One region of the Ligilactobacillus sp. LYQ60 genome, then DNA from elsewhere that is predicted to be linked to it. Evidence: predicted binding sites of a transcription regulator. Region 1 holds the regulator's gene; the other holds the start of a gene.
What was found. Region 1 encodes HrcA, which represses chaperone genes, less so after heat shock. Its sites were predicted from a motif close to TTAGCACTCNNNNNNNNNGAGTGCTAA; they were not measured.

Region 1 (4,277 bases):
CGGTGACGCTCGCTCAGTTGGAGGAAATGGATGCGCAGCAACGCCAAGATACGCTAGTTTCTGTGGATCACGCTCTGCGTACCCTTCCGCACCACCAGTTAACCACCAGCGAGTGGCGGCGGGTGCAAAATGGCGGTTTTCTTCCGGAAAGCCAGGTAACCACAGGGCAACCGGTTCCCCACGTTGTTTTACAAACCGGGCTGCGCGTCCGGGCGGTCTACTGTTATAATGAAAAGCAGCACCGGTACCAGCCGGAGCGGATGATTGATTTAAGTGAGTAGGTGATGGAATGGAGACGGTGGAGATTACGAGTGTGACGGACGTCACCCGGACTGCCGGTGCGCCGGTAGTGCTTGCACTCGGTTTCTTTGATGGTGTTCATCGGGGCCACCAGCGGGTGATTGAAGCGGCTAAGAAGGAAGCTACCCGGCGGCATGTTCGGTTAGGCGTGGTGACGTTTGATCGGTATCCGAAATTAACGTTTCAGGGTATGCGGTGGCACCCCTTCCGGTACCTGACATCACCTGCGCAAAAAGCTGCCCACTTTGCCGCCTTGGGGGCTGACGTAGAGTACATTCTTACGTTTGATGAAACCCTCGCGGAGATGGCTCCGCAGGATTTTGTCGATCGTTACATTGTGGGGCTGAATGCAGTGGCAGTGGTTGCCGGGGAGGATTATACGTTTGGAAATCCTCGCGTGGCTAATATGCGTACCCTTCCACAGTACGCGCAGGGCCGGTTTGATGTTTTACCAGTATCCCATCTCCTTCAGGATAACGACAAAATTAGCTCCACCCGGATTCGAAAAGCAATTGATGGTGGGAATGTGCAGTTGGCAAACCGGTTATTGGGGTATCCGTACGAAACGAACGGGTACGTTGTTCACGGGTTTGCCCGGGGGCGACGTCTGGGCTTTCCAACGTTAAACATCGCGGATGGGAACAACTTGCGCCTTCCAGCGATTGGGGTGTACGCCGTGCGGGTGAATGTGCAGGGAACCTGGTATAACGGGATGGCTTCGTTGGGACGAAACGAAACGTTTGGTGACCATAATGACGTGGTTCTTGAGATTAATCTGTTCGACTTTGACCAGATGGTTTACGGTCAGTTCGTGAGGGTGCAGTGGTTTGACTTTATTCGGAGGCAGCGGAAGTTTGCGTCTGCTGGTGAGCTGGTTACTCAGCTAAAGCAGGACCGGCAAACGATTCAAACGTGGTTTGCCCAGCAGAAGAAAAATTAAGCCAGAATATTGACGAATGCCAATCAATTTTGTATATTATAGGTGACTTAGCACTTAGCAATTATGAGTGCTAAGTGCTAAAAGAGGTGATTGTGGTGTTAACGGAACGTCAACTGTTAATTCTTGAGACGATCATAAAGGATTATACGGATGTCGGGCAACCAATTGGTTCAAAAACGTTGCAGGAGCAATTACCAGTCCATGTGAGTTCAGCAACAATCCGCAATGAAATGGCGGCGTTGGAGAAGAAGGGGCTAATTCGTAAGGAACATTCCAGTTCCGGACGGGTGCCCTCGATTAAGGGTTACCGGTACTACGTCGATAATATTTTAACGCCAGCTCAGGTTGACCAGCAGGCTCTCGCGGATATTCGTTCGTCCTTTCAGGGGGACTTTTCAAAGGTTGACGAAATTGTGGCGACGTCCGCCAACATTTTGTCAGACCTGACAAACTACACGACAATTACCCTGAAGCCGGAAGTGGAGGATGTCCTCTTAGAGGGATTCCGGATGGTTCCGTTGGGTAGTCAGCAGGTGATGGCAATCCTTGTTGCCAGTGACGGGACGGTTGAAAGTAAATTGTTCCAATTGCCTGCGGGCGTGACGGGTGACCAGGTTGAACCCGTGATGCGCATGATTAACGATCAGCTTGTTGGGGTACCGCTCCGGCAGATTCCGGCCAAGTTGACTGCCAACCTTGGCTTGATTGCCAAGTATTTCAAGCAGCCTGCCGGGATGGTTGATGTTGTGAGCGATATTCTGCAAAAGATTGCGCACGAGCAGTACTTTGTTGGTGGTAAGATGAACGTTTTCAACTTTGCTAACGATGGTGATTTGAATGAAGCCAAATCGCTGTATACGTTGATGGAGCGGGCACCGGAGTTATCTGACATTGTTGATCCCCAGGACAAGGATATCACCGTCAAAATCGGTGATGAGATGACGAACCAATTATTGCTGAATTATAGTGTGGTTTCAGCAACTTACGATGTTGACGATTACGGAAAGGGAATGATTGCTATTCTTGGGCCGACCAACATGCCGTATTCCAAGGTAATTGGTCTCTTAGGAGCGCTCCGGCAGGAATTAACGCGTAAGATGTTGAACTACTACCATAATTTTGACGAGTAGAAAAGGGGTGTTGACGTGGCAGCGGATAAGGAAAAAGCAAGCCAAGCAGCTACAACCGCTAAGAAAAAGGTTCAGGGTTCTAAGCACGATTCCCAAAAAGATGCAGCCGCTAAAAAGGTTGCTGCCCAAAAGAAGCCGACGACAAAGGATCAGTTGAAGGCAGCGCAAAAACAGGTTGCTCAGCTTACCAAGGAAAAGGATGAGCTGGAAGATAAGTACCTGCGGGCTGAAGCGGAAATGGCCAACATGCAAACGCGCTACAAAAAGGAGCAAGAGCAGCTGTTAAAGTATCAAAGCCAACGACTGGCAACTGCTGTTCTGCCGGTAATTGATAACCTAAACCGGGCCCTTGAGATTGAGGTGGATGATGAAGCATCCAAGAACCTCAAGCAGGGGGTTGAGATGGTGGTGAAGGATCTAAACAAGGCTTTTACCGATAACGAGATTACAAAGATTGAATCTCTTGGGAAAAAGTTTGATCCAACGCTCCATCAGGCAGTCAAAAGTGTTCCGGTTGAGGACGGCCAGGAACCCGAAACAATTGTCGAAGTGTTCCAGGACGGTTACATGTTAAAGGATCGTGTTTTACGACCGGCCATGGTTGTTGTTGCACAGTAATTTAAGAAAAAAGAGGTAAGGTAGATGTCAAAGATTATTGGAATTGACCTTGGGACAACGAACTCAGCAGTTGCTGTCCTTGAAGGTAAGGATGCAAAGATTATTACCAATCCTGAAGGAAACCGGACAACGCCGTCCGTTGTTTCCTTTAAGAACGGGGAAACACAGGTTGGCCAGGTCGCAAAGAACCAGGCGATTACTAACCCGAATACCGTTTCGTCAATCAAGCGGCACATGGGAGAAACCGACTACAAGGTTGACATTGATGGTAAGAAGTATACCCCGCAGGAAATTTCAGCCATGATTCTTCAGTACATCAAGGACTACGCGGAATCATACCTGGGGGAAGACGTGACACAAGCCGTTATTACGGTACCGGCTTACTTTAACGATTCTCAGCGGCAGGCTACAAAGGATGCCGGCAAGATTGCTGGGTTAAAGGTTGAGCGGATTGTCAACGAACCAACGGCTGCGGCATTAGCCTACGGGCTTGATAAGCTGGATAAGGACGAAAAGATCCTTGTGTTCGACCTTGGAGGGGGAACGTTTGACGTTTCCATCCTAGAACTCGGCGATGGGGTCTTTGAAGTGCTCTCCACGAACGGGGATACCCACCTTGGAGGGGATGACTTTGATAACAAGATCATCGATTGGATGGTCGCCAACTTCAAGGAAGAACATGGGGTTGACCTATCCCAGGATAAGGTTACGCTGCAACGGATGAAGGAAGCTGCCGAAAAGGCGAAGAAGGACTTATCCGGAATGTCTGAGACGCAGATTTCACTGCCGTTTATCGCTTCTGGTGAAAACGGTCCGCTGCACCTGGACATGACGTTAACGCGGGCAAAGTTCAACGAACTGACCGCCGACCTGATTGATCGGACGAAGGTTCCAGTCCGGAACGCCTTGAAGGATGCCGGCTTAACGAACAGTGACATTGACGAAGTCATTCTGGTAGGGGGTTCTACGCGGATTCCGGCCGTCAAGGAAGCCGTTGAAAAGGAAACCGGTCACAAGCCAAACGAGTCAGTTAACCCGGACGAAGCGGTTGCTTTAGGGGCTGCCATTCAGGGGGGCGTGATTACCGGAGACGTGAAGGACGTTGTTTTACTTGACGTTACACCACTGTCCCTTGGAATTGAGACCATGGGAGGGGTCTTCACCAAGTTAATCGACCGGAACACGACGATTCCAACCAGCAAGAGTCAGGTCTTTTCAACTGCGGCTGATAATCAGCCGGCCGTTGACATTCACGTGCTGCAAGGTGAACGCCCGATGGCTGCAGACAA
Region 2 (4,277 bases), on a different contig from region 1:
ATGACTGCCCAAGAAGCCGTTGACTACGGTCTGATTGACGGAATCATGGAAAATAAAAAAGCGATGAAATAAAAAAACAGCCAGGAGACTGATCATGGAAAAGGATGTTCCATGATGCCCAATGGGAATGGACTGTACGAAGGGTTGTCCGTGTACTGGCCCTGATGGAATTTGTCGCTGCCCTATGAAAACTGACAAAAGCTGCATGTGTGACGGCAAGTGCCAGGTTTAATACGTAAAATAACGCCTCCGATTACGGGAGCGTTATTTTATATAACTAAATTCCGTAGCAAGAGGGATTATGCGAGAATCACAGTCCCCCTTGTTATGTTATCTATAAAGCGTGCGTTCTATTCCGTTTCTACCTTCATAAGAAATAACTTCCGTAGTAAAAACATTCGTCACCCTAATAATTGCCCACACTCTTCTAGGGATTAACCAGGAACAGTTAACTTTCACGGTTTGCTGCTAACAGTAACTACTCCTTTTATTTAATTTCATAAAGTAACCTAATATAAATAAAAAGGGATGGATCCAACTTTGAATCCATCCCTTCATTAACTTTAACATTAGTATTGGTGAAATCACGCTCACGCAGATTACATCATTCCGCCCATTCCACCAGCAGCTGGGTTAGCAGCGCCTGCAGCAGCGTTATCTTCCTTTTCAGGCTTGTCAGCAACAACCGCTTCCGTCGTGAGTAACAGCGCTGAAACACTAGCTGCGTTCTGCAATGCTGAACGGGTTACCTTTGTCGGGTCAACAACCCCGGCAGCAACCATATCAACCCATTCGCCGGTTGCAGCGTTAAACCCAACACCTGGCTTTTGCTCCTTCAACTTCTCAACGATAACAGAGCCTTCTAAACCAGCGTTTTCAGCAATCTGCCGTACCGGTTCTTCAAGGGCGCGCTTAACGATGTTAACCCCTGTCTGAACGTCGCCGTTTTCCTTGATGGCAGCCACCTTGTCAATCACGTTAACAAGTGCCGTTCCACCTCCAGGAACAAAACCTTCTTCAACGGCAGCCCGCGTGGCGTTTAAAGCATCCTCAATCCGGTACTTCCGTTCCTTCAGTTCAGTCTCGGTTGCAGCGCCAACCTTAATTACAGCAACCCCACCAGCTAACTTAGCTAGCCGTTCTTGGAGCTTCTCCTTATCAAAATCAGATGATGCTTTCCCAATCTGCTTCCGAATTTGGTCAACCCGTTCGTCGATGGCATCCTTAGCACCAGCGCCCTCAACGATCGTCGTGTTTTCCTTCGTAACGGTTACCTTACCAGCTGAACCTAACTGATCAAGCGTAACGTCCTTCAATTGAAGCCCAAGGTCATCCGTAATAACCGTTGCTCCCGTCAGAATAGCGATATCTTCTAACATTGCCTTCCGCCGATCACCAAAGCCAGGTGCTTTAACAGCAACGGCCTTAAACGTCCCCCGAATGTTATTCAAAACAAGTGTCGGAAGTGCTTCACCGTCAACATCATCAGCAATGATTAATAACGACCGTCCCTGCTGAACAATCTGCTGCAACAGATCCATAATCTCCTGGATGTTTGAAATCTTCTTGTCCGTAATTAAAATGTACGGGTTGTCCAGATCTGCTTCCATCTTGTCGTTATCCGTTACCATGTACTGTGATAGGTAACCACGATCAAACTGCATTCCTTCAACAACGTCGAGGGTGGTGTCAATCCCCTTTGACTCTTCGATGGTAATAACCCCGTCCTTACCAACCTTTTCCATGGCGTTCGAGATTAATTCCCCAACCTTTTCGTTAGCGGCCGAAATTGAAGCAACCTGCGCAATATCACTCTTTGATTCAACCTTGTGAGACTGTTCATGTAGCGCCTTAACAGCAACATCCGTTGCTTCTTCGATTCCCTTCCGAATTCCGACAGGGTTAGCACCAGCCGTAACGTTCTTCATCCCAGCGTTTACAATTGCCTGTGTCAAAACCGTTGCAGTTGTCGTTCCGTCACCGGCAATGTCGTTGGTCTTTGAAGCAACTTCAGCCACAAGTTTAGCACCCATATTTTCGAAGTGGTCTTCCAATTCAATCGCCTTAGCAATTGTTACCCCGTCGTTCGTGATTGTTGGAGAACCATAGGACTGTTCTAGCACAACGTTCCGCCCCTTTGGCCCGATCGTTGACTTAACCGTGTCAGCTAGTTTGTCAACCCCAGCTAACATCTTCTTACGTGCATCTTCTGCAAACTTAACTTCCTTAGCCATTGTCATATCACCTCATGTGTTAGATTTTAAGTTCATCATCACCGCTGACAATTAGTCAACGATGGCCATTAAGTCCTTTTCGTGGACAACTAAGTATGATTCACCATCATGCTTAACTTCGGTTCCAGCGTACTTGTCAAAGAGAACCGTATCACCCTCCTTAACTTTCGGTGCAACCGTCGTGCCGTTTTCAAGGGTCACCCCTTCACCAACAGCAACCACCTTCGCGGTCTGCGGCTTTTCCTTGGCATTGCTTGCCAAAACGATGCCCCCAACCGTTTGCTCTTTTTCTTCTTCTACTTTTAAGATTACGCGATCTCCTAATGGCTTAAGCACAAGCTATCCCTCCAAATGATTTATTTAGCACTCATCATTGGTAAGTGCTAACCTACAATTCATATACTACACACTTTTACCATGAAGTGCAAGCTTTTTTTATCACTCTTCACGAGAGAGTGCTAATTAGCTTTTAAACGTAAAGCAGGGGCTACGTTTCCATAACCCCTGCTAATTAAAGAAGACTAATTATTTGCTTTAGTCAGATTAGCGAGAACTCCAAGCGTCCGGATCATTTGGCAAACAAACCCGTATTCGTTGTCGTACCACGATACCGTCTTAACCAATTGTAAATCGTTAACCGTGGTCACTTCTGTTTGGGTTGGATCAAAAATACCGCCAAACGTCGTACCAATCACATCTGAAGATACAATCTCATCATCGTTAAAACCAAATGATGGGTTGTCAACGGTATGTTTTCTTAATGTCTCATTAATTTCATCAGCCGTCACTTTTTTATTTAGAACCGTAACCAACTCAGTAATTGACCCGTCAACTACTGGCACCCGCTGCGCGTGTCCTTTCAATCGTCCAGCCAATTCTGGAATGACCCGTCCAATTGCCTTCGCCGCCCCCGTTGAATGCGGCACGGTATTCTCTGCTGCAGCCCGCGCTGACCGCGGATTATTATTGGGCCCATCCTGTAATTTTTGGGATGCCGTGTAAGCATGCACGGTTGTCATTGTTCCCAACTTGATTCCAAAGTCCTGATTCAAGAAGTACGCCAACGGCGCCAAACTATTAGTAGTGCATGATCCAGCTGAAATAATTGTATCTGATTCATTCAAAATATTATGATTAACGTTGTATACAACTGTCTTAACATCTCCCGCTGGAGCAGAGATCAATACTTTTTTTGCCCCAGCTTTTAAATGGGCCTGCACTTTAGTTGCGGAGGTATAAAATCCAGAACATTCTAAAACAATTTCAACACCATCCTGGTTAACCCACGGAATTTTAGCTGCATCAGGGTAAGCATAGACACTCACCCGCTTACCATTAACGTACAGTGCCTTTTAATATCACAACCAGCTATCAGTAAAAAAATTACGCACCTTGTACTAAACCGGACTTCTCAGGGGGTTTCCTTAACAAATGACGGTAAAGAGTTCTATTCTAAAGCTCGTAAAATAGTTGCGGATATCCAAAAGCTCTTTTATTTTTCATCCGATAAATCCACCCCACCACTTAACAGTACTAAGGTAGGAACACTTAATAGTATCGCTACCGCTTTTGATTCCCACCAGTTACTTAAGATTATTTCAGAAACACATAAATATGTATCAACAAATAAAATATATGAATTAATTACCCCATTTAACCAGGAGCAACTTGATGTCATTTTTATGGATGAAGCGTTCAGTGACCAACTTCACGGACAAATTTTTAGTAATACTTTATACGAAGAACCCTATTATGTTGTTGGGCAAACTGCTGTTCTTCAATCAATTTCCGCTTCAATGGTTACCCCCAAAGATCTTCAACAACTTCAATTACTAATGTATCCACAGTACTGTCCTATTCATTCAAGAATAGTTCAAATTTTTAGAAAATTGGGACTTTCACTACCAGAAATTCACGAAGTCGATTACAGTGAAGCGTTAATAAAGTTAATTATGACTTCACAATTTGTGACAATTTTGCCCGAATCACTAATGCATAAAAACGTTAGTACAATTAAAAATCTTGATGCTAAAAAACTCAGTA

Region 2: the regulator HrcA is predicted to act here: its motif matches at 2,595-2,621, upstream of groES (co-chaperone GroES).

The regions. Positions count from the first base shown of each region.
Region 1 is NZ_JBJFZV010000001.1:268,864-273,140, reverse strand. Features, by position in the region: gene truB (tRNA pseudouridine(55) synthase TruB) at 1-281, shown strand, start outside; gene ribF (riboflavin biosynthesis protein RibF) at 290-1,240, shown strand; gene hrcA (heat-inducible transcriptional repressor HrcA) at 1,336-2,370, shown strand; gene grpE (nucleotide exchange factor GrpE) at 2,386-2,988, shown strand; gene dnaK (molecular chaperone DnaK) at 3,013-4,277, shown strand, end outside.
Region 2 is NZ_JBJFZV010000006.1:22,312-26,588, forward strand. Features, by position in the region: gene clpP (ATP-dependent Clp endopeptidase proteolytic subunit ClpP) at 1-72, shown strand, start outside; gene groL (chaperonin GroEL) at 600-2,234, opposite strand; gene groES (co-chaperone GroES) at 2,286-2,570, opposite strand; partial or broken gene ACI3EZ_RS06120 (type I glyceraldehyde-3-phosphate dehydrogenase) at 2,756-3,559, opposite strand; gene ACI3EZ_RS06125 (LysR substrate-binding domain-containing protein) at 3,878-4,277, shown strand, end outside.